3 regions of the Streptomyces sp. NPDC003456 genome follow, and region 1 is predicted to be linked to each of the others. Evidence: predicted binding sites of a transcription regulator. Region 1 holds the regulator's gene; each other region holds the start of a gene.
The links. The regulator HspR, encoded in region 1, represses chaperone genes until heat shock. The targets are predictions, from matches to a motif close to TTGAGNNNNNNNNNCTCAA.
Positions count from the first base shown of each region.

Region 2: the regulator HspR is predicted to act here: its motif matches at 5,944-5,962, upstream of lon (endopeptidase La).
Region 3: the regulator HspR is predicted to act here: its motif matches at 7,556-7,574, upstream of dnaK (molecular chaperone DnaK).

Region 1 is NZ_JBIAOK010000006.1:206,836-217,124, reverse strand. Features, by position in the region: gene dnaK (molecular chaperone DnaK) at 1-1,675, shown strand, start outside; gene grpE (nucleotide exchange factor GrpE) at 1,672-2,328, shown strand; gene dnaJ (molecular chaperone DnaJ) at 2,362-3,540, shown strand; gene ACFYWG_RS25265 (heat shock protein transcriptional repressor HspR) at 3,546-3,998, shown strand; gene ACFYWG_RS25260 (sugar ABC transporter substrate-binding protein) at 4,280-5,386, shown strand; gene ACFYWG_RS25255 (LuxR C-terminal-related transcriptional regulator) at 5,564-6,607, shown strand; gene ACFYWG_RS25250 (helix-turn-helix transcriptional regulator) at 6,570-7,556, opposite strand; gene ACFYWG_RS25245 (helix-turn-helix transcriptional regulator) at 7,553-8,572, opposite strand; gene ACFYWG_RS25240 (hypothetical protein) at 8,889-9,224, shown strand; gene ACFYWG_RS25235 (pyridoxamine 5'-phosphate oxidase family protein) at 9,402-9,818, opposite strand; gene clpB (ATP-dependent chaperone ClpB) at 9,957-10,289, shown strand, end outside.
Region 2 is NZ_JBIAOK010000004.1:645,669-655,957, reverse strand. Features, by position in the region: gene ACFYWG_RS19130 (nitrate- and nitrite sensing domain-containing protein) at 1-1,542, opposite strand, end outside; gene ACFYWG_RS19125 (protein phosphatase 2C domain-containing protein) at 1,911-2,696, shown strand; gene ACFYWG_RS19120 (MarR family winged helix-turn-helix transcriptional regulator) at 2,823-3,314, opposite strand; gene lon (endopeptidase La) at 3,489-5,921, opposite strand; gene ACFYWG_RS19110 (GNAT family N-acetyltransferase) at 6,096-6,755, shown strand; gene ACFYWG_RS19105 (rhomboid-like protein) at 6,746-7,681, opposite strand; gene ACFYWG_RS19100 (spermidine synthase) at 7,833-8,510, shown strand; gene ACFYWG_RS19095 (response regulator transcription factor) at 8,646-9,386, shown strand; gene ACFYWG_RS19090 (sensor histidine kinase) at 9,383-10,289, shown strand, end outside.
Region 3 is NZ_JBIAOK010000005.1:641,947-652,235, reverse strand. Features, by position in the region: gene ACFYWG_RS23955 (aldo/keto reductase) at 1-14, shown strand, start outside; gene ACFYWG_RS23950 (methyltransferase) at 165-1,076, opposite strand; gene ACFYWG_RS23945 (class I SAM-dependent methyltransferase) at 1,417-2,181, opposite strand; gene ACFYWG_RS23940 (4a-hydroxytetrahydrobiopterin dehydratase) at 2,186-2,491, opposite strand; gene ACFYWG_RS23935 (helix-turn-helix domain-containing protein) at 2,620-3,426, shown strand; gene ACFYWG_RS23930 (hypothetical protein) at 3,408-3,833, opposite strand; gene ACFYWG_RS23925 (helix-turn-helix domain-containing protein) at 4,073-4,936, shown strand; gene ACFYWG_RS23920 (nitrate reductase molybdenum cofactor assembly chaperone) at 5,101-5,595, shown strand; gene dnaK (molecular chaperone DnaK) at 5,648-7,507, opposite strand; gene ACFYWG_RS23910 (OsmC family peroxiredoxin) at 7,681-8,109, opposite strand; gene ACFYWG_RS23905 (hypothetical protein) at 8,189-9,982, opposite strand; gene ACFYWG_RS23900 (ATP-binding protein) at 9,979-10,289, opposite strand, start outside.

The DNA.
Region 1 (10,289 bases):
CACGAACGTGGACCGGACCATCCGGTCCGTCAAGCGCCACATGGGCACCGACTGGAAGATCGAGCTGGACGGCAAGCCCTTCAACCCGCAGCAGATCAGCGCCTTCGTGCTGCAGAAGCTGAAGCGGGACGCCGAGGCCTACCTGGGCGAGAAGGTGACCGACGCGGTCATCACCGTCCCGGCGTACTTCAACGACTCCGAGCGCCAGGCCACAAAGGAGGCCGGCGAGATCGCCGGCCTGAACGTCCTGCGCATCGTCAACGAGCCCACCGCGGCCGCCCTGGCCTACGGCCTCGACAAGGACGACCAGACCATCCTGGTCTTCGACCTCGGTGGCGGTACGTTCGACGTCTCGCTGCTGGAGATCGGCGACGGCGTCGTCGAGGTGAAGGCCACCAACGGTGACAACCACCTCGGTGGTGACGACTGGGACCAGCGCGTCGTCGACTACCTCGTCCAGCAGTTCCAGGCCGGCCACGGCGTGGACCTGGGCAAGGACAAGATGGCCCTGCAGCGTCTGCGCGAGGCCGCCGAGAAGGCGAAGATCGAGCTGTCCTCGTCCACCGAGACCTCGATCAACCTGCCCTACATCACCGCCTCCGCCGAGGGCCCCCTGCACCTCGACGAGAAGCTCACCCGCGCCCAGTTCCAGCAGCTGACCGCGGACCTCCTGGAGCGCTGCAAGACGCCGTTCCACAACGTCATCAAGGACGCCGGCATCTCCATCAGCGAGATCGACCACGTCGTCCTCGTCGGCGGCTCGACCCGTATGCCCGCCGTCGCCGAGCTCGTCAAGGAGCTGACCGGCGGCAAGGACGCCAACAAGGGCGTCAACCCGGACGAGGTCGTCGCCATCGGCGCCGCCCTGCAGGCCGGTGTCCTCAAGGGCGAGGTCAAGGACGTCCTGCTCCTCGACGTCACCCCGCTGTCCCTCGGCATCGAGACCAAGGGCGGCATCATGACCAAGCTCATCGAGCGGAACACGACGATCCCGACCAAGCGGTCCGAGATCTTCACCACCGCCGAGGACAACCAGCCGTCCGTGCAGATCCAGGTCTACCAGGGCGAGCGCGAGATCGCGGCGTACAACAAGAAGCTCGGGATGTTCGAGCTGACCGGTCTGCCCCCGGCGCCCCGCGGCGTCCCGCAGATCGAGGTGTCCTTCGACATCGACGCCAACGGCATCATGCACGTGACCGCCAAGGACCTCGGCACGGGCAAGGAGCAGAAGATGACCGTCACCGGCGGCTCCTCGCTGCCGAAGGACGAGGTCGACCGCATGCGCGAGGAGGCCGAGCGCTACGCGGAGGAGGACCACAAGCGCCGCGAGGCCGCCGAGACCCGCAACCAGGGCGAGCAGCTCGTCTACCAGACCGAGAAGTTCCTCAAGGACAACGAGGACAAGGTCCCGGGCGAGATCAAGACCGAGGTCGAGGAGGCCGTCGCCGAGCTGAAGGAGAAGCTCAAGGGCGAGGACACCGCCGAGATCCGCACCGCCACGGAGAAGGTCGCCGCCGTCTCCCAGAAGCTGGGCCAGGCCATGTACGCCGACGCCCAGGGCGCCCAGGCCGCCGGCGGTGCCTCCGCCGGCGCGGGTGCCGGTGACGCCAAGGCCGACGACGACGTCGTCGACGCCGAGATCGTCGACGAGGACCGCAAGGACGGTGCCGCGTGACGGAGGAGACCCCGGGCTTCGACGAGCAGCAGCCCGACGTCCCTTCCGGCGCGACCTCCGACGACGCCGAGCCGAAGGCCGCCTCCCCCTCCGCGGAGGAGGGGGCGGCCCCGGCCGGGGACACGGGCCAGGACGCCGGTCTGGTGGCCCAGCTGGACCAGGTGCGCACCGCTCTCGGTGAGCGCACCGCGGACCTCCAGCGCCTCCAGGCCGAGTACCAGAACTACCGCCGCCGGGTCGAGCGCGACCGGATCGCGGTCAAGGAGATCGCCGTGGCGAACCTCCTGACCGAGCTCCTGCCCGTGCTCGACGACATCGGCCGCGCACGCGAACACGGCGAACTGGTCGGCGGCTTCAAGTCCGTCGCCGAGTCGCTGGAGAGCACCGCGGCGAAGATGGGCCTGCAGCAGTTCGGCAAGGAGGGCGAGCCCTTCGACCCGACGATCCACGAAGCCCTGATGCACAGCTACGCCCCGGACGTCACCGAGACGACCTGCGTGGCGATCCTGCAGCCCGGGTACCGGATCGGCGAGCGCACCATCCGCCCCGCGCGGGTGGCCGTGGCCGAACCCCAGCCGGGGGCGCAGACGGTCAAGGCGGAGGAGTCCGCCGACGCCGACGACAAGGAGAGCGGTGGCCCGGACGAGGGCTGACGTCACGTACGAAGGGAAGGAGGGACGTCGAGGATGAGCACCAAGGACTTCATCGAGAAGGACTACTACAAGGTCCTCGGCGTCCCCAAGGACGCCACCGAGGCCGAGATCAAGAAGGCGTACCGGAAGCTCGCCCGCGAGTTCCACCCGGACGCCAACAAGGGAAACGTCAAGGCGGAGGAGCGCTTCAAGGAGATCTCCGAAGCCAACGACGTCCTCGGCGACCCCAAGAAGCGCAAGGAGTACGACGAGGCGCGCGCCCTCTTCGGCAGCGGCGGGTTCCGCCCGGGGCCGGGCGCGGGCGGCGGCTCCTTCAACTTCGACCTGGGCGACCTCTTCGGGGGCGCCCAGGGCGGGCAGGGTGCCGGCGGGTTCGGCGGCGGACTCGGTGACGTCTTCGGGGGCCTGTTCAACCGCGGCGGCGCGGGCCCGGGCTCGCGGACGCAGCCCCGGCGCGGCCAGGACATCGAGTCCGAGGTGACCCTCACCTTCACGGAGGCGATCGAGGGCGCGACCGTCCCGCTGCGGATGTCCTCGCAGTCGCCCTGCAAGGCCTGCTCGGGCACCGGCGACAAGAACGGCACGCCCCGCGTGTGCCCGACCTGCGTCGGCACCGGGCAGGTCGCCCGGGGCAGCGGCGGCGGGTTCTCCCTCACCGATCCCTGCCCCGACTGCAAGGGCCGGGGCCTGATCGCGGAGACCCCCTGCGACGTCTGCAAGGGCAGCGGCCGGGCCAAGTCCTCGCGGACCATGCAGGTGCGCATCCCCGCGGGCGTCAGCGACGGCCAGCGGATCCGGCTGCGCGGCAAGGGCGCGCCGGGCGAGCGCGGCGGTCCGGCGGGCGACCTGTACGTGGTCGTGCACGTCGACTCCCACCCGGTGTTCGGCCGCAAGGACGACAACCTCACCGTCACCGTCCCGGTGACCTTCACCGAGGCGGCCCTCGGCGGCGAGGTCCGGGTGCCGACGCTGGGCGGCCCGCCCGTCACGCTGAAGCTGCCCCCGGGCACGCCGAACGGCCGTACGATGCGGGCCCGGGGCAAGGGCGCGGTCCGCAAGGACGGAACTCGCGGCGACCTGCTGGTCACCGTCGAGGTGAGTGTTCCGAAGGACCTGTCGGGGAAGGCTCGTGACGCGCTCGAGGCGTATCGCGAGGCGACCGCGGACGAGGATCCGCGGGCGGAGCTGTTCCAGGCCGCGAAGGGAGCATGAGGCAGATGGACGGTCGTCGACGCAACCCGTATGAACTGACCGAGGAGACCCCGGTCTACGTCATCTCGGTGGCGGCCCAGCTGTCCGGCCTGCACCCGCAGACCCTGCGCCAGTACGACCGGCTCGGCCTGGTCTCGCCGGACCGCACGGCCGGCCGGGGCCGGCGCTACTCGGCCCGCGACATCGAACTGCTCCGCCAGGTGCAGCAGTTGTCGCAGGACGAGGGCATCAACCTGGCCGGAATCAAGCGCATCATCGAACTGGAGAACCAGGTCGCCGCGCTCCAGTCCCGCGTGGCCGAGCTGCAGGACGCGCTCGACGGCGCGGCGGCGACCATGCGCCAGCGGGAGGCGGCGGTGCACGCCTCCTACCGCCGTGACCTGGTGCCGTACCAGGAGGTCCAGCAGACCAGCGCACTGGTGGTGTGGCGGCCGAAGCGGCAGCAGCAGGCCGACTGAGGCGGCCGCGTCCGCTCAAGCACGCCGAAGGGACCGGGAGTTCACTCCTGGTCCCTTTCGCGTGCCTTGCGGAGGTTTCGCCCGTTCTCCTGCCGATGACCGTGTGGTGCAGGGCACTTGGAGATGATTCCGCAGAGTCTTCACAACTGCTGCGGAGCGTGGTGTTGCCATCTCGTTAAGTGGTTCCGCTTGACGCTGGGGGCGCGTCGGCGTTGGCTTTTCAGTCACATGGGCCACAAAGCTGTGCCCACGTCCGAAACACACGCGAAGTGAGCTCCCCGATGCGTCGTATCGCCATAACCGTGGCAGCCGCCACGATGTCCGTCACGCTGGCCGGTTGCGGCGTGCTCAACGCGAGCGGGAGCAGTGACGAGGCGAGCCCGGCCAAGGGCGACGACATCACGGTGGGCCTGCTGCTGCCGGAGAAGGCCAACACCCGGTACGAGACCTTCGACTACCCCATCATCAAGCGGAAGGTCGAGTCCCTCACCAACGACAAGGGGCGCGTCGAGTACGCGAACGCCGAGGCCAGCGCGGACAAGCAGGCCGACCAGATGCAGCAGATGATCGACGACGAGGTCGATGTGATCCTGCTCGACGCGGTCGACTCCCACGCCATCGCCAGTGGCGTGAAGAAGGCCAAGGAGGCCGGCATTCCGGTCATCGCCTACGACCGGCTGGCCGAGGGTCCGATCGACGCGTACATCTCCTTCGACAACGAACTCGTCGGCGAGGTGCAGGGCCGCACCCTGCTGGAGGCCATCGGCGAGGACGTCAGCATCTCCGACAAGATCGTGATGATGAACGGCTCGCCGACGGACCCGAACGCCAAGCAGTTCAAGGCCGGGGCGCTGTCCGAGCTGAACGGCAAGGTCACGATCGCGAAGTCCTACGACACCGAGGGCTGGAAGCCGGAGAACGCCCAGGCGAACATGGCCAAGGCCATCGCCGCCATCGGCAAGGACAACATCAAGGCCGTCTACTCGGCCAACGACAGCATGGCCGGCGGCATCGTCAACGCCCTGGAGGCCGCGGGCGTGACCAAGCTGCCGCCCATCACCGGGCAGGACGCGGAGCTGGCCGGGGTCCAGCGGATCGTCTCGGGCGAGCAGTACATGAGCGTGTACAAGCCCTACCCGCAGGAGGCCGAGAACGCCGCGGAGATGGCGGTCGCAAAGGTCCAGGGCCGGGACATCCAGTTCGCCGCCCTCACCCGCGACCGGGTCGACAGCCCCACGGACAAGGACATCCCGGCCCAGCTCGTGCCCGTGGTCGCGCTGACCCGGGAGAACATCAAGGACACGGTCGTCGCCGACGACATCTTCAAGCTGTCCGACATCTGCACGGGCAAGTACAAGTCGGACTGCGCGGCGGCGGGCCTGAAGTAGGCCGCCCCGCCCCCGCCCTCCCCAGGTTGTTGAAACGGGCCGTCAACGGGCATGCGGATACCGGATTCAAACGGGTGGAAACGAACCGCCGCCGGGACGGAGCCGTGTTGCGGAGCACCGTCCGGCCGCGCATAGTTGCCGCTGCGGCGAGACGGCGAACCGGGGGTGGGATGGGCGATGGCCGGGCACGGGGCGGAGGAGCATCCACATGGTGCCGACCGACTGTGCGAGGCCGGGGATCGCGTGTATTCCCGGGCCGTACGGCGGGGCCGGGTGCCGCGCCGGGACGCGGAACCGGTGCCCTGCCTGCTCGAACTCGCCCTGCTGCACCCCGACCCCGACGACATGGACTGGCTGGTGCCGACCTCCCCGCAGGAGGTCATGACCCGGCTGCTGCGCGGGATGTACGACGAGGTCAGCGCCAACCAGCGGCGGGTGGGCTCGGCCGTGGCCGCCGTCGAGTGGTACGCCGGACTGGGCCGGCAGGTCCGTCCCGCCCCGTCGGCCGGTGAGGGCTCGGCGATCCGGGTCCTGGACGGACTGGCCCGCATCCAGGCCGCGATGGACGAGGCGACCGAGGCGTGCACGACCGAGGTGCTCACCGTCCAGCCCGGCGGCATCCGCCGCGAGGCGGAGCTCTCCGAGGGCCTGCACCGCGCGCTGGCGCTGCGCGGCCGGGGCGTGCGGATGCGCGACCTGTACACGCACGTCGCCCGGCACGGGCAGGGGCTGCTGACGTACCTGGAGATCATGGGCGACGCGGTGGAGGCGCGCACGCTGGACGAGGTCATCGACCGGCTGATCCTGTTCGACCGGACCGTGGCGTTCGTCCCCGCCAACAGCGACCGCACGATGGCGCTGGAGCTGCGGCACCCCGCCCTGGTCGCCTACCTCGTCACGGTCTTCGAACGGCTCTGGCGCCTGGCGATCCCGCTGACCGCGCCGCTGCCCGACACGGGCATCGAGGGCATCTCCCACCGGGAGCAGTCCATCGCGGCGCTGCTGGCGGAGGGGCACCAGGACGCGGTCATCGCGGAACGGCTGGGCATCAGCGTGCGGACGTGCCGGGCGCACATCGCGCGTCTGTCGGAGACGCTGGGGGCGGCCAGCCGGACGCAACTGGGCGTGCGGATCGCCCAGGCGGGACTGGACGGGCCGCCGCGGGCGGCCGCCTCGCCGACGCTCAGTGTTCCCGCTCGAGGATCCCGGACCGCCCGATGAGGTAGCCGAGCTGCGCCCTGCTCCGGCTCCCCAGCGTCGCGGCGAGCTTGGCGATGTGGACCCGGGCGGTACGGACGTTCATCCCGAGCCGCTCGGCGATCACGGTGTCGGTGTGCCCCTCCACGAGCAGCGCGGCGATGGCGTGCTGCCGGGGGGTGACGCCGCCGGGGGAGGGCTGGGGGGCGGCTTCGGGATGCATGGGGGTGGCAAGGCGCCACAGTCGGTCGAAGGCGACGCCGAGGTACTGCACGAGCGCCGGGTGCCTGATCTCGAGGGCGAGCCTGCCGTCCTGGCCGGCCGGGACGAAGGCCACCGAGCCGTCGATGAGGACGAGGCGGTCGGGCACCTCGTCCAGCGTGCGTATCTGCACGTCGCCCTTCAGACGCTCGCAGCGGGCGGTGATCACCGGGAAGTGGCGCAGCGTGTGCGGGTAGAGGGTGCGGATCCGGCAGCCGCGGTCCAGTGCGGCCTGGTCGCGGCCCAGTGACGCGGTGTCGGCGACCTGACCGCGTTCGCCGGTGAGTCCGGCGCGGGGCTGGACGGTGACCACCTCGTCGGACGCCTCGGCCATGGCGTCGGTGATGGCACGGTTGATCCGTTCCGTGCCCTGGAGCAGCCGGAGCGTGCCGCTGCCGGGCGGCGGGGCCTGAGGGCCGGCGATCCGCATGAGCGAGCCGAACGTCTCGGCCAGCCGTGCCTCACGCCGCCGTTCGCTCGCGATCCGCTCCCCGGAGCCGCGCAGCAGCCGGTGCAGTGCGACGACCGGGGCGAGGGGCTCCAGGCGGGTGGGGTCGTCGAGGGCGGGGTGCAGCAGGCCCAGGTCGACGAGGCAGGGCGCGGCCCGGGCGTCCCCGGCCGGCACCGCCCCCTCACGCAGGGCGCGTTCGTACAGGTCCGCGCCCGCCGCGCACAGGTCGTCCTCGGCGTGCTCCGGGTGGCGTGCGCTCACGGTGCGGCCCCCGTGCGGTCCAGGATGCCGGACTGCGCTATGAGGAAGCCCAGTTGGGCCCGGCTCCCGCTGCCCAGGGCCGAGGCGAGCTTGGCGATGTGAGCCCGGCAGGTGCGCACGTTCATGCCCAGGCGCCGGGCGATGGCCTCGTCGACATGGCCTTCGACGAGGAGCTTCGCTATGGAGTGCTGGATTTCGGTGATGCCGTCGGGGGCGGTTTCGTAGGGGGCGCCGGCGCTCAGCGGTACCGCCCGGTCCCACATGAACTCGAAGACCTTGATCAGGTAGGAGACGAGACCGGGGTGGTGCAGTTCGAGAGCGACCTTCTGGTCGTCGCGGGTGGGAATGAAGGCGACGGTCTCGTCGCAGACGATGAGCCGCTCGACCAGCCCGTCGATGGTGCGGTACTCGACCTTGCCGTCGGTGAACTGGCTGGCGTAGGCGAGCCTCTCGGAGTTGTACCGCGCCGTGTGCGGATACAGCGTCCGGATGCGCACACCACGTTCGATCAGCGGGCGGTCGCGCTCCAGACCCTGGATCAGGCTGCGTTCGGGCCGGTGGCCGCTCGGCTGGATCGTGAGCATCTCGGTCTGGCACTGGGACGTGGCCAGGTTGAGCGCGGCGTTGATGCGTTCGCTGCCCTCCAGGACCGTGATGGAGTCGCTGCTCGTCATGGCCTGGGCGCTCAGCGCCATGAACGGGGCGAAGGCGTCGGACAGCTGGATCGACTCGCGCCTGCGCTCGGTGATCTCGCTCTCGATGGGATTGAGCCGCTGGGCAAGTGCCACGGCCGGGGGGATGGGGCGCAGCCAGTCCGGGTCGTCGGGATCCGGGTGGAGAAGGGCGAACTCCATCAGGCAGGGAGCCGCTTCCGTGTCGGTCCGCAGAATGCGCCCCGCACGCAGGGCGTTCGCGTACAGTCGGCCACCTTCCTCGCACATCTCGGTCACCACATGGGGATGTGTCACCTTGGTCCGATTCGTTGTCAAATCTCCACCCCCCAGGGTCCTGAACATGCAGGAACATGATGCATTGATTCTGTGGCCATGACGTGCCCGAATGAGCCATCGTCGTATTCGACGGGGGAAGAGGGGACCTTCAAGTGAGGACGAAGCCGACTATGCGTAACAGAATGCTTCGCTTGGGGCTTGTCGCCGCCTTCTCCGCCGTCGTGGCCTTCGGAACCGTGAGCGGCCTCTCGGGCCCGAACGGCGACGACCGGGCGGACAGTGTCTGGCCGGCGACCGCCAAGAGTCATGTCCTGGCCGACAGTGTGTGGCCGGCGGCGGCACAGTCCACCGTCGGTACCGCAGACGGAGCCGGGGGCTGATCGTGACCACTCCACCCGACGACCGCTCCTTCCGTCGTGAGATGGCCACCGCCTACCGCTCCGGCTGGCACTTCATCGACCTGGTCACCGCCATCCCCCACAGCGGTGACTCCCTGATGGTGACCGTGTTCGGAGAGCCGGTCGTCGTCACGCGGGACGAGGACGGAGACGTACGGGCCTACCGGTGCCTGCGGCGGCCTCGGGGGGCGCCGCAGCCCGTCCGGTGCGCCGTACGGTACGGAATGATCTTTGTGAACCTGGACCAGCGGGACCACCAGCAGGTGGAGGCCGACGCGCCTGTCCCGCGGACCATCTCTGCCACCCCCCGCAGTGCCTGACGCGATTCCCCCGTCGTAACAGATCGCTCAGGTGCTTCCCCCCGCAGCGGCGTCACCGTGACCTGAACACGGTGACGCCGCTGCAGTTTGCGGGGACATTTCCGGGTATCGCCCCCGGCGGCCCGCCGCACACCGTGGCCGGATCCGGCCGGTTCCCGGTGTGGACGTTCACTTCTCTCAACCCCGGCCCATCGCCCGCGTCAGCCGGATCTCGATGACCACCCGGGCCGGATTCGGCGACGGCGTCCGGCCGTAGCGCTCCGCGTACCGCCGCTCCGCCTCCGCGACCCGCTCCGGCTCCCGGCGCACGACGGCCCGGCCCTCCAGTGTCGCCCAGCGGCGGCCCTCCAGCTGGCACACCGCGACGGGCGCTCCTTCCTCCCCCGCGGCCAGCACGTTGCGCACCTTCCTGCTGGCCCCGTTGGCGATCACCCGAGCCAGACGGGCCTCGGGATCGTATGTGACCCCGACGGGTACTACGTGCGGTGTGCCGTCCGGGCGTGGGGTCGTCAGGGTGCACAGGTGCCGTTCCCGCCAGAAGCTGAGGTACGACGGATCGGGAGCGCCCGGATCCACGGAGTACTTGGTCGCCATGGACGGAACTTAACGCTCCTGCCCTCCCGGAATCGGCCTTGAGTGGAATAGACTCAACTTTGTGGACGTTGACCCAGTCAGTACGGACTGCCCGAGGAGACGCCGCACACCGCTGCACGCAAGGAGGAGAACGCGAACGTGGACGCCGAGCTGACCAACCGGAGCCGGGACGCGATCAACGCTGCCAGCAACCGGGCCGTGACCGAGGGGCACCCCGACCTCACCCCCGCCCACCTGCTCCTCGCGCTGCTCCAGGGGCAGGACAACGAGAACATCACCGACCTGCTCGCCGCGGTCGACGCCGACCAGGCCGCCGTGCGCTCCGGCGCCGAGCGCGTCCTCGCCGGGCTGCCCAGCGTCACCGGCTCGACCGTGGCGCCGCCCCAGCCCAACCGCGAGATGCTCGCCGTCGTCGCCGACGCGCAGTCCCGCGCCCAGGAGCTGGGCGACGAGTACCTGTCCACCGAGCAC
Region 2 (10,289 bases), on a different contig from region 1:
GTGGTCGAGCTTGAACAGCGTGGACAGGCGGTCCGGGTCCTGCTCGCGCTCCTCCAGGTTCTCGATGACGGCGAGTTGCCGCTCGACCAGGCCCAGGGTGCGCAGCGCGAGGTTGACGAACGTGCCGCCGATGGCGGTGCGCAGCCGCTCCAGCTGGGCCGCGGACTCGGCGAGTTGGCCGCGCAGCTCCTCGCGGGCGTCGGCCATCTTCTGGCGCTGGCCGACGAGGTGCTTGCGGTCGGACTCCAGCGTGGTGATGCGCTCGGTCAGGGCGGCGGCGTGCGCGTGCAGGGCGTTGACGGAGCGGACGACCTGGGCGAACTCGTCGTTGCGGCCGGTGAACTTGACCGGCTCCTCCGCCGCCGGGTCCTCGGCCTCGGCGAGGCGCTTGGAGCCCAGGCGCAGCACGGCGAGCGGCCGGGTGAGGCTGCGGGCCATGCCCGTGGCGACGCCGACGGCGAGCAGCATGAGGGCGCCGAGGAGGGCGACGCGGATCTCCAGCGCGGTGACGTCGTCGTCGCGCAGCGCCTCGAGGTCCTTGGTGCGCCGGTCGTAGAGGGCCGACTCCACGCCGCGCATCAGGTCGACGCGGGCGGACAGGGCGGTGTTCAGCTTCTTGGTACTGGTGGACAGTTCGCGGCCGGAGAGGGCCGGCTGGTCGGTCAGGGCCGCCAGGTACGTGTCGGCGGAGTTGACCTCGGCGCCGGTGACCGTGCTGTCGAAGGAGGTGCGGGCGGCCTTGGGCGCGGTGGCGCGGAAGTCGGCCAGCGCCGCGTCGGAGCGCAGCCGGGCCTGCTGGGCGGCGGCGCTCAGCCGGTCGCGCTGCCGGGTGTCGGCGTCCGAGGAGGTGGAGGTCTGGGTGGGCAGCCCGGTGACCGGGTCGATGACCGTCCCGGTGCTGCGCGGCACGCTCAGCGCGGCGAGCAGCAGCCCGCGGGCCGCGGCGGCCTGCTGCACGGCGGAGTCGAGTTCGGCCAGGGCGTGCCCGCCGGCGCCGGCGCGCGGCGGCGTGCGCTCGGCCAGGTCCTCGGCGAGCCGGTGGAGTTCGGTGATGGCGGCGGAGTACGCCTGGTGCGCCTCCAGGGCGCTGCTCTTGCCGGTGAGCGCGGCGCGGCGCACGGCCGCTATGCCGTCGAGCCCGTCCCGCAGGTCGGCGGGCGTGTCGGTGTCGGCGCGCAACTCCTCGACCTGCCGGTCCACGCGGGCGCTGCGCTGCTCGGAGGGGGCCTTGGACTTGGGGCGGCCGGCCGCGATGTAGGCGGTGACGTCGTCGCGCTCGTCGGCCAGGGAGTGGGCGAGCACGAGGGCGTCCCGCGTCTGCTCGGCGAGCGTCACCAGCCCCTGCGAGTCGTGCAGTTGCCCGGAGGCGGCCAGGACGGCCGGGGTGCCCGCGCCGGCGATGGCCGCGGCGACCACGGCCACGGCCACGATCAGCCGGTTGCGCACGTGGGTGGGGCGGCCCTTGCCGGTGGGGGGCGTCGGCTCGGCGTTCTGCTGGGGGGCCGTCTGCTTGCCTGTGCGACGAGGCCGCGTCTTCTGCACCGGTGCTCGCATTCCTGACTCGTGAACCCTTGGGTCCGGGTGACGCTCCGTCAACTGGCGCGTACTCCCGGTACACTTCCCGACCCTCCCAGCGCCGGTGTGCCACGCACGCGCATCACCTGACCCGCCACCCGAAGGAGTGAACATCGGAGGGGAGTTGAGGGGCAAGTTCCAGCGGCCTGTGCAGCCGCCGCGCGCGGCACGCCGGTTGGACGGCGGCGACGGGCGGTGGCAGTATTCGCCGCCACGCCTTCCCGTTCCACGGCATTACCTCCCAAACAGGGCGTCTGACCTGCCCGGGTGTGTCGGTCCGGCGACCGTTGCCGCCCCCCGGCGAACCGTGTGAAGGCCTCGTGCAGACTGGCCGGATGCGTACGGAACTCGCCTCGGAACCGTCGGACGCGGGCCGCCCGAACGAGGACTTCGCCGCCGTCGGGCTACCGGCCTCGGGACAGGGCGGTTCGGTCGTCGTGCTGGACGGGGTCACACCGCCGAAGGGCGGGACGGGCTGTCTGCATTCCGTTCCCTGGTTCACCGCGCGCCTCGGCGGTGCGCTGACCGAACTGACCGTTTCACTCCCGGATGTTCCCCTGGCCGACGCGCTGTCCCAGGCGATCGCGCGTACCGCCGCGGCCCACGCGGCAACCTGTGACCTTTCTCACCCCCGGACGCCGCAGGCCACGGTGGTCCTGGCCCGCTGGAACCCGGCCGCGGTGGAGTACCTGGTCCTGTCGGACTCGGCCCTCCTGGTGGAGTCGCCGGAGGGGGTGGTGACGCCGGTGCTGGACGACCGGCTGGCCCTGCTGCCCCGTTCGGCCCTGGCGACGGACGCGCTGGTGGACGCGACGCTGCGCAACAAGGAGGGCGGCTTCTTCACCGCGGCGGCCGATCCGTCCGTCGCCGCGCGGGCGGTGACCGGCACCCTGCCCCGCGGCGAGGTGCGCGCCCTGGCCGCCCTCACGGACGGCGCCGGCCGCTGGGTGGAGCTGTTCCGGGAGGGCGACTGGACGGACTGCTTCCGGCTGGTGCGCAAGGAGGGGCCGCGGGCGCTGCTGGACCGCGTGCGGGAGCTGGAGCGCGCGGACGCCGCCCGCACGTTCCTGGGCGGGAGCAAGACGCACGACGACGCGACGGTCGTGTACGCCGAGCTCTAGATCCGCCGCCGGTCGGACGACACCACGACCGCGCCCCGCGGGCGCGGGTGGGGCCCTCCGCTGCGGCGCCGCGCTCCCCCGGCGGCCGCTCCGCGCTCCCCCGCTGCGTCTGCCCGCTCCCGCCGGCTACTTCTCCATGCTGCGGTTGAGCTGGTGCAGCAGGCGGGCCAGTTCGGTGACCTCGCGGGCGTCCCAGTCGGCGAGGCGGCCGGCGTAGCGGGCGCGGCGGGCCTGGCGGACGCGGCGGACCCGGTCGTGCCCCTCCTGGGTGAGGGCGACCAGCCAGGCCCGTCCGTCGGCCGGGTCGGGCTCGCGGGCGACGAGCCCGAGCTCCTCCAAGGCGCGCAGCTGCCGGGACATGGTGGCCTTGCCGACGCCGATGTAGCCGGCGAGCTCGGTGGCCCGCTGCTTGCCGCACTCGTCCAGGCGCACGAGCAGCCCGTACGCGGACGACTCCAGGTCGGGGTGGACCTCGCGGGCCATCTCGCCCTGGTTGGCCCGGGCGCGCCGCAGCAACACGGTCAGCTCGCGCTCCAGCGCGAGGAACGCGGGCTGGTCCACGCCGCGTCCGCCCGTGCCGGCGTCCCGGCGGTCGTCGTCGTTGCCGTCGTCGTGCACGTCAGCCCTGCCTCGGTCGTCGCCCGCTACCTGAATTCTCCGCCGGCCGCGGGCATCGCCGCAGCTCGGCAAGTATTCCGCAGCTCACGGGAGTCGTGCTCACAGGGTCCTCACACGGTGAAGGCCCGGGCCTCCCTCACGGGGCCCGGGCCTTCCCTCATCCGATGACCTCCGTCACGCGGCCACCGGAACCTCGGGCGCCGCACCGTTGGTCGCGGGCGCGAGCGCCAGTTCCAGGACCTGGCGGACGTCGGTGACGGCGTGGACGTCGAGCTTGTCCAGCACCTCCGCCGGGACGTCGTCCAGGTCGGGCTCGTTGCGCTTGGGGATGATCACCGTGGTGACCCCCGCCCGGTGCGCGGCGAGCAGCTTCTGCTTCACACCGCCGATCGGCAGCACCCGCCCGGTGAGCGAGACCTCGCCGGTCATCGCCACGTCCGTGCGGACCAGCCGGCCGGAGAGCAGGGACGCCAGGGCCGTGGTCATCGTGATGCCCGCGCTCGGGCCGTCCTTCGGCACCGCGCCCGCCGGGAAGTGGATGTGCACGCCCCGGTCCTTCAGGTCGGCCACCGGCAGTTCGAGCTCGGCGCCGTGGGAGCGCAGGAAGCTCAGCGCGATCTGCGCGGACTCCTTCATCACGTCGCCCAGCTGACCGGTCAGGGTCAGTCCGGCGGCGCCGGTCTCGGGGTCGGCCAGGGACGCCTCGACGTACAGGACGTCACCGCCCGCGCCCGTCACCGCGAGCCCGGTCGCCACGCCCGGCACGGACGTCCGCCGCTCGGCCGGGTCCTGGGCGGACTCGGGCACGTGGTGCGGGCGGCCGATCAGGTCGCGCAGGTCCTCGTCGCGGACGGTGAAGGGCAGGTCCCGCTCGCCCAGTTCGTGCTGGGCGGCGACCTTGCGCAGCAGCCGCGCGATCGACCGCTCCAGGGTGCGCACGCCCGCCTCGCGGGTGTACTCGCCGGCGAGCTTGCGCAGGGCGCTCTCGTCGATGGTCACCTCGTCGGTGCCCAGTCCGGCCCGCTCCAGCTGGCGCGGGAGCAGGTGGTCGCGGGCGATGACGACCTTCTCGTCCTCGGTGTAGCCGTCCAGGCGGACGATCTCCATGCGGTCGGCCAGGGCCTCGGGGATCGCCTCCAGGACGTTGGCGGTGGCGAGGAAGACCACGTCCGACAGGTCCAGTTCGACCTCCAGGTAGTGGTCCCGGAAGGTGTGGTTCTGCGCCGGGTCGAGCACTTCGAGCAGGGCGGCGGCCGGGTCGCCCCGGAAGTCCGAGCCGACCTTGTCGATCTCGTCGAGGAGCACGACCGGATTCATCGAGCCGGCCTCCTTGATGGCGCGGACGATCCGGCCGGGCAGCGCTCCGACGTAGGTGCGCCGGTGGCCGCGGATCTCGGCCTCGTCGCGCACGCCGCCGAGGGCGACGCGGACGAACTTGCGGCCCATCGCGTGGGCGACGGACTCGCCGAGGCTGGTCTTGCCGACGCCGGGCGGGCCGACGAGCGCGAGCACGGCACCGCCGCGCCGGCCGCCGATGACGCCCAGCCCCCGGTCGTTGCGCCGCTTGCGCACCGCCAGGTACTCGGTGATGCGCTCCTTGACGTCCTCCAGGCCGGAGTGCTCGGCGTCGAGTACGGCCTTGGCGCCCTGGATGTCGTAGGCGTCCTCGGTGCGCTCGTTCCACGGCATCTCCAGGACCGTGTCGAGCCAGGTCCGGATCCACGAGCCCTCGGGCGACTGGTCGGAGGAGCGCTCCAGCTTGTCGACCTCCTTCAGGGCGGCCTCGCGGACCTTCTCGGGCAGGTCGGCGGCCTCGACCCGGGCCCGGTAGTCGTCGGACTCCTCGGCGGGGTCCTTGCCCGCCTCGCCGTTCAGCTCGCGCAGCTCCTTGCGGACGGCTTCGAGCTGGCGCCGCAGCAGGAACTCGCGCTGCTGCTTGTCGACGCCCTCCTGGACGTCCTTGGCGATGGTCTCGGCCACGTCCTGCTCGGCGAGGTGGTCGCGCAGCTGCTGGGTGGCGAGCTTGAGCCGGGCCACCGGGTCGGTGGTCTCCAGCAGTTCGACCTTCTGGTCGGTGGTCAGGAACGGCGAGTAGCCGGAGTTGTCGGCCAGCGCCGAGACGTCGTCGATGGCCTGGACCCGGTCGACGACCTGCCAGGCGCCGCGCTTGCGCAGCCAGGCGGTGGCGAGGGCCTTGTACTCCTTGACCAGCTCGGCGACCTGCCCGGGCACCGGCTCCGGGACGGTCTCGTCGACGCTGGTGCCCTCGACCCAGAGGGCCGCGCCGGGACCCGTGGTCCCCGCACCGATCCTCACCCGCCCCCGGCCGCGGATCAGCGCGCCCGGGTCGCCGTCGGCCAGCCGGCCGACCTGCTCGACGGTGCCGAGGACACCGGTGTTCGCGTACGTGCCGTCGATGCGTGGCACCAGGAGTACCCGGGGCTTTCCGGGTGTTGTGCGGGCAGCGGCCTGAGCGGCCTCCACCGCCGCACGGACCTCGGAATCGCTCAGGTCCAGCGGGACCACCATCCCGGGCAGCACGACCTCTCCGTCGAGCGGCAGCACGGGCAGGGTGAGCGGTGTGAACGCCGTGGACTCAGCAGCCATGATCTCCCCTTCGGCAGTCAAGTTGAGCTATGCCGACTCAATGCTCGGGCGCGGCCGAATGTTCCCCCGCCCCTGTTCGCTGTCAGCGATCACCTCTCACGCGGCGGATCGCCGGGCCCCTAAGGTGCTCCCAGTAATAGGTGAAGAACCAATTCGGTTGTTACGGGGGATGGCATGGACGGAACCGTGCGGGCGTGGGTGGACGGCTGGGTGGTGTCGCGCGGGGCGGCCCCGCCCGCGGCCGAGCCGTGGGGCTGGACGATCGACGTGGGGATGTACGGGCACGTCACCCGGCACGTCCTCGGCGCCAGGGGAGACGCCGTGGACGAGACGACGGTCCGCAAGGTGGCGGGCGCGGTGACCGGGCACGGGGTGTGGCTCAAGGTCTTCCGGGACCCGGCGGTGGTCTCCGGCTGGCTCGGCGGCGACTGGTGGATCGACCCGGAGACCGGCTGGCTGATGACCCTGCCGCTGACCGAGGAGGACGTCCCGCGGGTTCCCGACGGCTACCGGCTGCGCACCTGGTCGCGCGGCGGGGTGACGCGGCTGATGGTGGCCGCGCCCGACGGGTCCCTCGCGGCGCGCGGCCAGATCGCCCCGACGGGCGGCACCGCCGTCGTCGACCAGATCGAGACGGCCGCCGCGCACCGCCGCAGGGGCCTGGGCAGCCTCGTGATGCGGACGCTGCAGCAGATCGCGGTCCGGCACGGCGCGCACACCGGCGTCCTGGCCGGCACACCCGCGGGCCGCGGGCTCTACGAGGCGCTGGGCTGGACGGTCGCCGCCCCGCTGACCAGCGCCCGGTACGGCCCGCCGCCCTCCGCTCAGGCTTGAGGAGCCCCCCGCCGGGCACCGGCCGGGAGCCGCCGGGCGGCGTGCCACCGGCGCACCGCCGGCCAGGTCGCCATCCCGACGAGCAGGGCGATCAGGTGCCCCCATCCGGTCATCGGGTCGGTGAAGGCGAGCAGGTCCTCGAGGAGGGCGCCGCAGGCGGCGGTCAGCAGCGGCAGGCGCAGCCACAGCGGCAGCAGCCCGGCCAGGGCGCCGCAGGCGGCGGCGGCACCGAAGCTGACGCCGTAGTCGAGGCGGTGCAGGGAGGAGCCGGGGAGGCCCCCGGCCAGCACCGCGAGGCCCACCGGCACCTCGGTCGCCAGGGTGGCCACGACGTGCCCCAGCAGGAAGACGCCGGCCGTGCGCAGCCCGCCGACCCGCCGCTCCAGCGCCGTCAGCACCAGGACGAAGCCGGCGGTGAACGGCGACGCCACCCCGCCGGCGACCCACAGCGCGCTGCCGACCAGCACCAGCTCCGGGGTGCGCACCAGGTGGGCCACGTCGGTGCTGGAGCCCTGGAGCAGCGCGTGCACCAGGGCGGGATCGGCCCGCTCGGCGATCAGCGCGGTCGCGCAGAGCACGGCGGTGTACCAGAAGGTGAAGGGCGTCCCGGCGGGCGTGGGCAGCAGCCGCCAGGGCCGCATGCCGCGCGCCGCGGACCGGCGCCTGCCCGCCACCGGGGTCCCGCGCGAGCCCGCGGCCGGCGCCGCCTCCCCCGCGCCGGCCTCGGGGCGCACGCCGCCGTCCGGGTGCCCGCGCGTGCGCCGCTGGCGCGGCACTCCGTCGAGCGGCGGGGGCGCGTCGCCCGCGGGCGCGTCGTCCGGCACCCGTGAGCCCGCCCCGCCGCACGGCTCGGGCACCTCACCCGTCGCAGAAGCGGGCGCCGAGGACGGGGTCGTCCCGTCCGGCGGCGGTGCGGTGCGTTCCAGCACGGGCGCTCCTTCCCTCGTCCCGGGCCTGCGCCCCACCCGTTCCGCCGTCCGTGACGGGCGCGGCGCGAGAGCCGCTTCCCGCAGCAGCCCGTCGCGTCCCCCCGGTAATTCCCCGCCGCACGCGCCCCAGACCTGCCAGGATGATCCGATGCCCACCTTCCACGACACGCCAGAAGTACTGGACCGGCGCGAGGGCCCGCACGGCGAGGTCGTGCTGCGACGGCACGGCGGCCGGCTGGAGATCATCGCCAACGGCACCTTCCTGATGGACACCTCCGACGGCCGTTCGGAGCGGCTGCTGGTCGACGCGGCGCTGGCCGCCCTGCCCGGCCGCGACCACCCCGACGTGCTGATCGGCGGGCTCGGCGTCGGCTTCTCCCTCGCCCACGCCGCGGCGGACCCGCGCTGGGGACGGATCACGGTGGTGGAGCGCGAGCACGCGATCGTCGAGTGGCACCGCTCCGGCCCGCTCGGGGCCCTGTCCGCCGAGGCCCTCGCCGACCCGCGCACCGACGTCGTCGAAGCGGACCTCGTGGCGCACCTCCATGAGACATCCGCCACGTACGACGCCCTGTGCCTCGACATCGACAACGGGCCCGACTGGACCGTCACGGAGGACAACGGCGCGCTCTACGGGAAGGCCGGACTGGCGGCCTGCACCCGGGTGTTGAGGCCCGGCGGAGTGCTCGCGGTGTGGTCCGCGCAGCCGTCCCCGGAATTCGAGGGAACCTTGCGGAATGCCGGGTTCCAGCAGGTGCGTACCGAAGAGATCCCCGTTGCCCGGGGCGTTCCGGACGTCGTCCACCTCGGCATCCGCCCTGGATAGCAAAGGCGTACCGCATCCCCGTACGCTGCTCCCCGGGCGCCGATCATTCAAGCGTCAATCGCAACCATGCGCAGGCACAGCCAGTCAGAAGGAATCACCCCACTGATTCCGGAAAGCACACCCCAGGGGCGGGCGATGGAGCAGACACACACCTCCCACAACGGTTCGGCGACGGCTGCACCCGGCGCGCAGCGCCGGGTTCTCGTCGTCGAGGACGACGCCACGATCGTGGATGCCATCGCGACCCGTCTGCGAGCCGAGGGATTCCTCGTGCAAACCGCCGGCGACGGTCCGTCCGCGGTCGACACGGCCGAGGCATGGCAGCCCGACCTGCTGATCCTCGACATCATGCTGCCCGGCTTCGACGGCCTGGAGGTCTGCCGTCGCGTGCAGGCCGCCCGCCCGGTGCCGGTGCTGATGCTGACCGCGCGGGACGACGAGACCGACATGCTGGTCGGGCTCGGCGTCGGCGCCGACGACTACATGACCAAGCCGTTCTCGATGCGGGAACTGGCGGCGCGCGTGCACGTGCTGCTGCGCCGGGTGGAACGGGCCGCCATCGCGGCGGCCACCCCCCGCTCCGGCATCCTGCGCCTGGGCGAGCTGGAGATCGACCACGCCCAGCGCCGGGTGCGGGTGCGCAGTGAGGACGTCCACCTGACGCCCACCGAATTCGACCTGCTGGTGTGCCTGGCGAACACCCCCCGCGCGGTCCTCTCGCGCGAGCAGCTGCTGGCCGAGGTCTGGGACTGGGCGGACGCGTCCGGCACCCGCACGGTCGACAGCCACATCAAGGCGCTGCGCCGGAAGATCGGCGCGGAGCGGATCCGCACGGTGCACGGCGTGGGCTACGCCCTGGAGACCCCGACGCCATGAGCCGCGGGCCGGCCGCACGGAGGAACCCCCGGGAGCCGGAGCCCTGGGGCAGGGTGAGCCCGTTCTCGATCAAGACGAAGCTGGGCGCGCTGGTCGTCATCTCGGTCCTGATCACCACGGGTCTGTCGGTGATCGCGGTGCACACCAAGACCGAACTGCGCTTCATCACGGTCTTCTCGATGATCGCCACGCTGCTCATCACGCAGTTCGTGGCCCATTCGCTCACCGCGCCCCTGGACGAGATGACGGCGGTGGCCCGCTCCATCTCCCAGGGCGACTACACCCGCCGCACGCGGGAGAACCGCCGTGACGAGCTCGGCGACCTGGCCGTGACGATCAACGCCATGGCCGACGAGCTTGAGGCGCAGGACAGCCAGCGCAAGGAGCTGGTGGCGAACGTCTCGCACGAGCTGCGCACCCCCATCGCGGGGCTGCGCGCGGTGCTGGAGAACATCGTCGACGGCGTCACGCAGGCCGACCCGGAGACCATGCGCACGGCGCTGAAGCAGACCGAGCGGCTCGGCCGGCTGGTGGAGACGCTGCTGGACCTGTCCCGCCTGGACAACGGCGTGGTGCCGCTGAAGAAGCGGCGGTTCGAGGTGTGGCCGTATCTGTCCGGCGTACTGAAGGAGGCCAACATGGTCGCCTCGGTGCGCGCCGGCATCGCCACCGGCTCGGGCAGCCACACCCGCACGGACGTCCATCTGCACCTCGACGTCCATCCGCCGGAGCTGACCGCGCACGCGGACCCGGAGCGCATCCACCAGGTCGTCGCCAACCTCATCGACAACGCGGTCAAGCACAGTCCGCCGCACGGCCGGGTGACGGTCAAGGCGCGGCGCGGGGCGCTGCCGGAGTCCCTGGAGCTGGAGGTCCTGGACGAGGGCCCCGGCATCCCCAAGT
Region 3 (10,289 bases), on a different contig from region 1:
TCAACGACGCCTGACCGGCACCCCGGCGCGACGCGCGGCGCCCCGGCCCGAAGCCCCCGCGGCTCACGGACCGGGGCGCCGCGCGTTGCGCACCCGCGCGATGCCGGCCCCCGGCGAGGTCCCCGCAGGTGTCCCCCGCCCGGTGACGACGACCGTTGCGGGCGCTATCCCGGCCGGACCGCCGTGTGAACCGTGTGGGCCTCCAGGACGAACACGTCCGGGCGGCGGTGCACGCTCGCCTCGTCGTCGGGGTCGAGGAGGCGGTCGACGGTCGCGAGGTCCTCGGCGTCGAGCCCCTCGGCCAGCTTGTCGCGCATGTGCGACAGCGAGGCCACGACGTAGGCCCGGGCCCGGTCCGACACGGGTGCCGGGAGGTCCAGCAGGAAACTGTGGGTCCGGGTGGGCTTCAGGCCCGCCGCGGACAGCAGGGCCGGCCAGTCCTCGGTCTCGGCGACGTGCCCGGGCAGGTCGTGGCGCATCCGGGTGAACCACTCGGCCTGCACCGCGTCGATCCGCGCCTGGAGTCCGGGCCGGCCGATGCCGATGTCGCGCGGCAGGAACCGCGGGGGCAGCCCGCCTTCCATGAGGGCCAGCGTGCCGCCGGGCGCCAGCCGGGCCGCGAACGCGGCGAGCGCGGCCCGCTGATCGCCGAGGTGGTGCAGGCTGCGGCTCGCCCAGAGCAGGTCCGCGGGGTACTCCAACTCGCCCAGTACGTCAGGGAGTTCACCGGTGATCGTGCCGAAGCGGTCCGTGAATCCGAGCCGCTCGGCCCGCGCCCGGGCCCGCTCCAGCAGCGGCACGGAGCCGTCCACGGCGACGACCCGCGCGCCCGGGAACGTCTCCGCGAACAGGCACGCCACGACGCCCGGCCCGCTGCCCGCGTCCACGATCAGCCCCGGTTCGGTCACCTCCTTCGCCAGCCAGCCCAGTGCCCGCTCGTAGAGGGAGGCGAACAGTTCGGCCGAGGACTCCAGCAGCGGGCCCATCTCGGCCCAGTCCATGTCCGTGTGGCCGTGGTGGTGGCCCTGTCCGGGCGTGTGCTCGTGCTCGTGGGGGTGGTCGTGCCGGTGCGCCATGGGGCTCAGCCTCTCGCTCGGATGCGGCCAGCGTGCGCCGACGCACCGCGAAAGGGCCACCGATGTTGCCGTCCCGGCAACAATCGGGCACCGGCCCGCCGGGGCGGAAAGCCCCGGCGGGCCCGCGCGGACGGCACCTCAGGGGGCCAGGACAGCGGCGTTCGGGCGTTCTGCATCGGTTGCCGGAACCGGGCGGGGAACCAGCGGCCTGGGCATGGACCGAGGTACGCCGACCCGGTCCGGCGGGCCGGGCGCAGCACGTCGCGCCACGGCCGGCGGCATCGCGCGCGGCGGGACGGGCCGGATGCCGAACGGTGTCGGCGAGGCCCGGCCGGCCGGGTCATGGGGCGGCGCCGCCCTGGTCGAAGCCGCCCTTCCGGAACGCCCTGAGGCTGAACACCGGGTCGGGGCGCGGGCGGTCCTGGTCGGGGAGCCGGGCCAGGCGCGCCGCGAAGTCCTCGGCGAGGGGGTCGCCGGGCGGCAGGGTGACGAACCAGCCCCGGCGCAGGTCGGCGACGGTGCGGCGGGGGCTGCGGCCCTGGCCGTGGCCGGTGAAGCGCGCCCGCCCGGCCGGCACCAGGCCGTGGGCGGCGGCGCAGGACGTGACGTCCGCCGCCGCGTCCCGGACCGGCCCGGGCGGGCGTTCGGACAGGACGACATCGATGTCACTGCCCACGTTGTGGGAGGCGGCCTTGTCCACGGTCGTGATGTACACCCCGCCGGGCCGCAGCACCCGGGCGCACTCGCCGACGACGGCGCGCACATCGGGCTCGTCGACCAGGTGCAGCAGCCAGATGCTGCACACGGCGTCGAACTCCCCGTCCCGGAAGGGCAGTCGGCGGCTGTCGGCGCGGACGACGGCTCCCGGGAGCCGGGTGGCGGCCCGGCGCGCCATGGCGGGGGCGAGGTCGACGCCGGTCACGCGCAGGTCCGGGCGGCCGGCCGCGAGCCGGCGGGTGACGATGCCGGTGCCGCAGGCGACGTCCAACAGGCCGCGCGCGTGCGGCGGCAGGAGGTCCAGCACGGCCTGGGCGGCGGCGGCCGCCCGGGGTTCGCCGCCGCGGGAGGCGTCGTAGCGTTCCGCTTCCTTGTCGTAGTCCAGCACGCGGTCAGTGTGCCCCGTGCGCCGGGGCCAGGTCCTCCACCCTGCGGGCGAGCTCGAAGTCCTTCGCGGTGACGGCGCCGCCGGCGCTGTGCGTGTGCACCGACAGGGACACGGTGTCGTAGCCCAGCGTCAGGTCGGAGTGGTGGTCGAGCTCCTCCTGCACCTGGGCGATGTGCACGACCATGGCCGTCGCGGCGGTGTGCGAGGCCAGACGGTAGGAGCGGCGGATGCGGTCGCCGTCGAGCGACCAGCCCGGCAGCTCGGCCAGCCGGTCCTCGATCTCCTTCTGCGACAGCGGTGCGACGGGCATGGGCTGCGCTCCTTCCCCTGGCTCTCGGCGTCCTCGTCGTCTCTCAGCCTGCCACAGCGGGAGGCCTGCGTCCCTGGTCAGGCGGTGTGCCTGACCGGTACGGCCGGATCTCGGCTACGGTCGGCGGCATGACCACTCACGCGTCCACCGCCGGGCAGGGCGTGGGCCCGCTGCTGCGGGCCTGGCGGGAGCAGCGCCGGGTGAGCCAGCTGGAGCTGGCCCTGCGCGCGGACTCCTCGGCCCGGCACATCAGCTTCGTCGAGACGGGCCGCTCCCGGCCGAGCGAGGAGATGGTGCTGCGGCTGGCCGAGCACCTGGACGTCCCGGTGCGGGAGCGCAACGCCCTGCTGCTGGCGGCCGGTTACGCCCCGCGCTACCCGGAGACGCCGCTGGACGACCCGGCGCTGGAGGCGCTGCGCGCCGGCATCGAGCGGCTCATCGGCGGCTATGAACCGTATCCGGCGCTGGTGGTGGACGCGCGCTACGACGTGGTCGCGGCCAACCGGGGGGTGATGGCGCTGGTCGACGGGGTCTCCGCGGGCCTGCTGGAGCCGCCGCTGAACGCGATGCGGCTCGCGCTGCACCCGGAGGGGCTGGCGCCGCGCATCCGGAATCTGCGCGCCTGGCGCGGCCATCTGCTGGAGCAGATGCGGCGGCAGATCGCGCTGCACCGCTCCGCGCCGCTGCGGGCCCTGTACGAGGAGGTCTCGGCGTACCCCGTACCGGCGGAGGATCCGGCCGAGGAGGCGGCGGAGCCGGTGCCGTACTTCGCGCTGCCGCTGCGGATCGAGCACGAGGGCCGGACGCTGTCGTTCATCTCGTCGATCTCGACGTTCAACACCCCGATGGACGTGACCGTCGCCGAGCTGGCCATCGAGACGCTGCTCCCGGCCGACCCGGCGACGGTCAAGTACCTTCAGGAGATGTCTTCCTGACGTGCTTTCAGCGCGAGGTGCTGGGCGGCGGCGAACCCGGCGACGGCCAGGGCCTGGAGCACCGTCCACACGGCGCCGGCCGTGCTCGGCGACAGCCACAGCGCCAGGGCCGCCAGGCTGAGCACCGTCCAGGCGAGGTTGCCCTCGACGACGGCCCGCACCGCGGCCGTGGGCGGCCGCCGGTGTCCGGCCAGCAGCGCCACCCCGGCCGTGTAGAGGGCGAGGAAGGCGCCGACGCCGAGCAGCAGGTCGGAGCCGACGCCGAGGAACCGTCCCAGCGGGCCGGAGAACGCGAGGTAGGCGACGGCGTTGGCGCCGGTCACCACGGCGTCCAGGGCCAGGAAGCGGCGCAGCATGGACTGCGGCTCGGAGGTCCGGGCGAGCGCGGCGAGCTGGATCGCGGACATGGGGCATCACCCTCCGTCGGGTCGTGGTGCGGTGGCCGGGGCCGCGCCCCGGGCCGGAGTGCGCCGGCCCGGAGCGGGGTACGGACGACGATCCCGGACCGGCCGGGCCGGGTCGATTACCCGCGAGGTCATGCCCCCGCCCGACCGGCCGTGTCGATCAATTCCGCTTCCGGCTCTGGGAGAGCGCGGACCCGGCGTGACAGACTGATCGCGGACCGGGCACGTTGGGGAGGCGTGGCGTGAGCGAACGGCGGGCCGCACCCACCGTGGGCCAGGTGGTGCTGGGCAAGCGGCTGCAGGAACTGCGTGAGGCCGCGGGGCTGAGCCGGGAGGAGGCCGCGCGCGTGCTGCGCGTCGCCCCCGCGACGGTCCGGCGCATGGAGACCGCCGACGTGGCGCTGAAGATCCCGTACGTGCAGATCCTGCTGACCGCCTACGGGGTCGGCGAGGACGAGGTGACCGCGTTCGTGGACCTGGCCGAGGAGGCGAACCGGCCCGGCTGGTGGCAGCGGTTCCACGACGTGCTGCCGGAGTGGTTCAGCCTGTACGTGAGCCTGGAGGGCGCGGCCCGGATCATCCGCTCCTACGAGCCGCACTTCGTGCCCGGCCTGCTGCAGACCGAGGGGTACGCGCGGGCCGTGCTGGAGACCGGGACCATCGCCAACGCCGGGCCCGAGGCCGTGGAGCGGCACGTGTCGCTGCGCATGGAGCGGCAGCGCCTGCTGGAGCAGCCGGATCCCCCGCACCTGTGGGTGATCATGGACGAGACGGTGCTGCGGCGGCCGGTGAGCGTCGACGGCCGGGTGATGCGCGAGCAGCTGGACAAGCTGCTGGAGTACGCCGCGCGGGACCGGGTCACGTTGCAGATCGCGGAGTTCCGGGACGGCCCGCACCCCGGGACGTACGCGCCGTTCTCCCTGTTCCGCTTCGCCGAGCCGGAGCTGCCGGACATGGTCTTCACGGAGTACCTGACCGGCGCGCTGTACCTGGACTCGCGCAAGGAGGTCTCGGCGCACCTGGAGGTCCTGGACCACATGACGGCCCGGTCCGGTTCCACGCGGCGCGCGGAGGAGCTGCTGCGGGAGTACCGCGACGCGTACTGAGCCCCCTACGGGCGCCCCCCTGGCGCGACGGGGCGGCCCGGCCCGTCCCGGCTGTCGCCCCCTGGAGGCGCGCGGCGGCCTGACCCGTACGGGCCCCGTCGGCGGGTGGCCCCGGCGGGGCGCCCCTAGCGTCGGGGGGACGGGGAGCACGCGAAGGAGGTCCGATGCCCGGATTCGAGGTGCTGTACCAGGCGGCGGCACTGTGCCTGATGTACCCCGACGACGGCTTCCGCACCCGGTTGCCGCTGCTGCGTGAAGCCGCGCCGCAGTTGCGGGAGTTCGCCGACCACGCGGCCGTCACCCCGCAGCGGGAGCTGGCCGCGCACTACGTCGAGGTCTTCGAGTCCGGCCACCGGGAGCACAGCCTGTACCTGCGCGTCTGGCGCGAGGCGGCCCCGGCGCCCTCGGAGGACCTCTACCGCGCCCACGGCCTGCGGACCACCGGCGAGGAGCCCCCGGACTTCCTGCCGGCGGTCCTGGAGCTCGCGGCCCGCACGGGCACGACCCGGCCGCTCACGGACCACCGCGACGGCCTGGAATCCCTCCGCACGGGCCTGACGTCCTTCGGCACCCCCTACGCCGCGGTCCTGGACGCGGTGTGCGCGACGCTGCCGCCGGCCGTCACCGCCGCGCCCGGGGCCCGCCTGCCCGGGCCCTGACGCCCGCGCCCCCGACGGGCCGGACGGCCGCGGCCGCCGCCGTCACGGCTTCTCAGGCCGGGCCCTCCTTGGCGTCGCGTCGGTCCTCGTCGACGATCTCCGCGTCCACCACGCCGTCCTCGTCCCGGGAGGTGGCGGTGGGGTGGTCGGCGGAGGGTTGCTGCGCCTGGGCGTAGAGGGCCTGGCCCAGTTTCTGGCCGGCCGTGGCGAGTTTCTCGACGCCGGCGCGGAGGGCGGCGGTGTCCGCCTGCTGCTTCAACCCTTCCTTCACCTCCTGGAGGGCCGACTCGACCTCGGTCCTCGTGTCGGCCGGGACCTTGTCGGCGTTGTCCTTGAGGAACTTCTCGGTCTGGTAGACGAGTTGCTCGGCCTGGTTGCGGGTCTCGGCGGCCTCGCGGCGCTTGCGGTCCTCCTCCGCGTACTGCTCGGCCTCGCGCATCATGCGGTCGATGTCGTCCTTGGGCAGGGCCGAGCCGCCGGTGACGGTCATCTTCTGCTCCCGGCCGGTCGCCAGGTCCTTGGCGGAGACGTGCATGATGCCGTTGGCGTCGATGTCGAAGGCGACCTCGATCTGCGGGACGCCGCGCGGGGCCGGGGGCAGTCCGGTGAGGTCGAAGACGCCGAGCTTCTTGTTGTACGCGGCGATCTCGCGCTCCCCCTGGTAGACCTGGATGCCGACCGAGGGCTGGTTGTCGGCGGCCGTGGTGAAGATCTCCGAACGCCGGGTGGGGATCGTGGTGTTGCGCTCGATGAGCTTGGTCATGATGCCGCCCTTGGTCTCGATGCCGAGGGACAGCGGGGTGACGTCGAGCAGCAGCACGTCCTTGACGTCGCCGCGGATGACGCCCGCCTGGAGCGCGGCGCCCAGGGCCACGACCTCGTCGGGGTTGACGCCCTTGTGCGGGTCCTTGCCGGTGAGATCCTTCACCAGGTCGGTCACGGCGGGCATGCGGGTCGAGCCGCCGACGAGGATCACGTGGTCGATCGCCGAGAGCTGCACGCCCGCGTCCCGGACCGCCTGGTGGAACGGGGCCTTGCAGCGGTCCAGCAGGTCGGCGGTGAGCTCCTGGAACTGGGCCCGGGTCAGCTTCTCGTCGAGGTGCAGGGGCCCCTCGGCCGAGGCCGTGATATAGGGCAGGTTGATGGTCGTCTCGGTGGAGCTGGACAGCTCGATCTTGGCCTTCTCCGCTCCCTCGCGCAGCCGCTGCAGGGCCATCTTGTCCCGGGCGAGGTCGACGCCGTACTGCCCCTGGAAGCGCTTGACCAGGTACTCGACGATCCGCTGGTCCCAGTCGTCGCCGCCGAGGTGCGTGTCGCCGTTGGTGGCCTTGACCTCGATGACGCCCTCGCCCATCTCCAGCAGCGACACGTCGAAGGTGCCGCCGCCGAGGTCGAAGACCAGGACCGTCCGGTCGTCGCCCTTGTCCAGTCCGTAGGCGAGGGCCGCGGCGGTCGGCTCGTTGATGATGCGCAGGACGTTCAGGCCCGCGATCTCGCCGGCCTCCTTGGTCGCCTGCCGCTGGGTGTCGTCGAAGTACGCGGGGACGGTGATCACCGCGTCGGTGACGTCCTCGCCGAGGTAGGACTCCGCGTCCCGCTTCAGTTTCTGCAGCACCCGCGCCGACAGTTCCTGCGCGCGGTAGCGGGTGCCGTCGACGTCGCCGTGCTCCGGGAAGCGCCAGCCGGCGTCTCCCATGTGCCGCTTGACCGACCGCGCCGTGCGCTCCACGTTCGTCACGGCCTGCCGCTTGGCGACCTCGCCGACCAGCACCTCGCCGTTCTTGGCGAACGCCACGACCGAGGGTGTGGTCCTGGCCCCCTCCGCGTTGGCGATGACGGTGGGTTCGCCGCCCTCCAGCACGGCGACCACCGAGTTCGTCGTTCCGAGGTCGATCCCGACCGCCCGTCCCATCGCTGTCCCCTTCCGTCAGGGCGCCCCGCACACCTTCCAGCACAAAACTTGAGTGCGCTGTTGTCAATGCCGGGTGCGGGCGGCCGCAGCCCGGTGGGGGTGGTGCACGCCGGACAGCGCGACGCGCGGGCCGCCCCGGCAGGGCGGTCCCGCGCGTCGGGAGCCGGGTGTGCTCAGGCGAGCTTGGCGGACAGCGTGATGGGCGTCGCCTTCAGCGCCTGGCTCACCGGGCAGCCGGTCTTGGCCTCCTCGGCGGCGGCCAGGAAGGCCTCCTCGTCGATGCCGGGGACGGTGCCCTCGACGGTGAGGTGGATGCCGGTGATGCCCTCGCCGGGCTGGAAGGAGACGTCGGCCGAGGTGACGAGCTTGGTGGGCGGCGTCCCGGCCTTGTTCAGGATGTTGGAGAAGGCCATGGAGAAGCAGCTGGAGTGGGCGGCGGCGATCAGCTCCTCGGGGCTGGTCTTCCCGTTCGCCTCCTGGGCGCGGGAGGCCCACGTGACCGGCTGCTCGCCGATGGCACCGGAGGAGTCGAAGGTGACGACGCCCTTCCCCTCCAGCAGGTTGCCTTCCCAGACCGTGTGTGCGGAGCGCGTGGTAGCCACGAGTTCTTCCTTTCGCGTACGGAGTCGCGTGGGGGCCCGTCCGGCGGGTCCTGTGTCCCCCATCCGATCACATCACGCCTCAACTGACGCGGAAGACCGGACCCCTGGGCCGGAACGGCAGCCGCGCGCCCGGCGGCAGGAGGTAGGCGTGCTCACGCCGCACACGCAGGTCGTCGCACCAGCCGTCGGTGATGATCAGCACGGGCGCCCCGGGCGGGAAGTCGTCGGCGCGGTGCAGCAGGTCGATGCCCGGTTGCAGCACGGTCCCGCCGCGCCCGTGCACCCGCACCCGGCCGGCGATCTCGCCGACGGGCAGGTAGCCCGCGTCGTACGGGGCGGCGTCGCAGAAGACGACCCGGGCGGCCGGCACGTCACGGGCCCCGGCGTAGGAGGCGATGGCGCCCAGGGCCTTGCCGAGGAGGGTGCGGTCCATGGAGCCGGAGGTGTCCAGGACGACGCCGAAGGTGCAGCGGGCGACCTCCTCGGGCGGGAAGTACCGCCCGGCGCGCGGGATGCCGGGTGTGGCCGCCTGGCGCCGCGAGGGGCGCGCGTAGGTGCGCAGCGGCTCGGGGCGGGGCACGAACTCGTCGAACCAGCGGGCGAGACGCGCGTCCCAGGGCAGCGGCGGATGGGACAGCGCACGGATCTCCTCGACCAGTCCGCCGGGCAGGAAGCCCCGCTCCTGGCGCTGGTGCAGGTCCAAGCCCTGGGCGAGACCGCGGCGGTAGAAGGCGTCGAGGTCGACGTAGGCGCGGGGTGAGCCCAGCGGCGCGCCGAGCACGTCGCCGGCGCCCTTGCCGCGCGGGGTGGCCAGGCGCCGTTGCCGGCGCAGGTCGCCGGCGATGCGGTCGTGGATCTCCTCGGCGGACAGCCCGGCGAGGGCGGGGTCGTGGAGCAGTCCTTCGGGCATGGTGCCGATCTGCATCTCGGTCAGCCAGCCGTTGACGACGTAATCGCAGGCGACGTTGAACAGGTAGGGGTCGCGGGTGCCGCAGCGGTCGCCGTGGCGCAGGGCGGCGTGCAGCATCTCGTGGGCGAGGACGAAGCGCCATTCGTCCTCGTCCAGCCGGCGCAGCGGGTTGAGGTAGATCTCCCCGGCCTCGGCGTTGACGGCGGCGATCGCGATGCCGTGGGCACGGGCCAGTTCGGCGTCGGCGACCAGCTCGATGCCGGAGGCGATGCCGCCGAGGAGCGGGTAGGAGGAGACGAACCAGCTCAGGGCCCGCTGCCAGGGGTGCCGGTCGGGCGCCTCGCCCCCCAGGGTGTCGCGGCGGCCGCCCGCCATGTCCATCGCGGCGGAGACGGTCCGGGTCAGGGCGGTGGCGAAGGCCAGCTGCCAGTCGGGCGGACGGGACCAGCCGGTCCACGGCACCAGCACCTGGTCGGGTTCGTCGCCGGCCGTGCCGCAGCGGGCGTACGCGGCGGGCAGGCCGTCGCGCCGCCAGCGCGCGGCCAGCTGGTCCTCGTCGCCGTCCGGATAGGAGGCGGGCAGGTGGTCGGGGGTGCTGCCGACGGTGAAGCCGAGCAGGAAGCGGTTGACGACGACGCAGCGGGCGGCGACGTCGAAGGCGTCGGGCTGCACGCGTGCGCCCTTGACCGCCGGGATGTGGCCGAAGCCGAGGTGGAGGACGGCGTGCGCGAGCGCCCAGGCCCAGTCGGCGGGCTCGGCGAGCCGGTCCGGGTGGACGTGCAGGTCGCCGTCCGAGTCGACGGCGACGAGTCCGCCGCGCGGGGCGAGGGAGCACTCCTCCCGGCGGCAGATGTCGAACTCGACCGCCGCCAGGGCGGGGTTGGCCTTCAGCAGGCGTACTCCTTCGGCGAACGCCTCGCCGGCGAGGTCCCGCTTCTTCTTCCTGGCGGGGCTGCGGCTCACCGCCGCGCCTCCACCAGCCGGGGCATGTCCCGGGCCGCCTCGACGAGGAACCACGAGGGCAGCACCGGGTTGCCGTCGCTGTCGGAGGCGACGACCGTCTGGGCGACCTCGACGGAGATCTCCGCGAGCTGCACCAGCAGCGACTTGGCGCGGTAGGCGGTCCGGCGGCCGTTGGCGGACATGTGCTCGCGGCTGACCGGCAGTTCCTTGACCAGCCGGCCGCGGAAGGAGTCGGCGAGGTAGTAGAGCAGGTCGCGGTCCTCGGGGCGATGGGGCCAGCCGGCGTCGCCCCTGATGATCGCCTCGA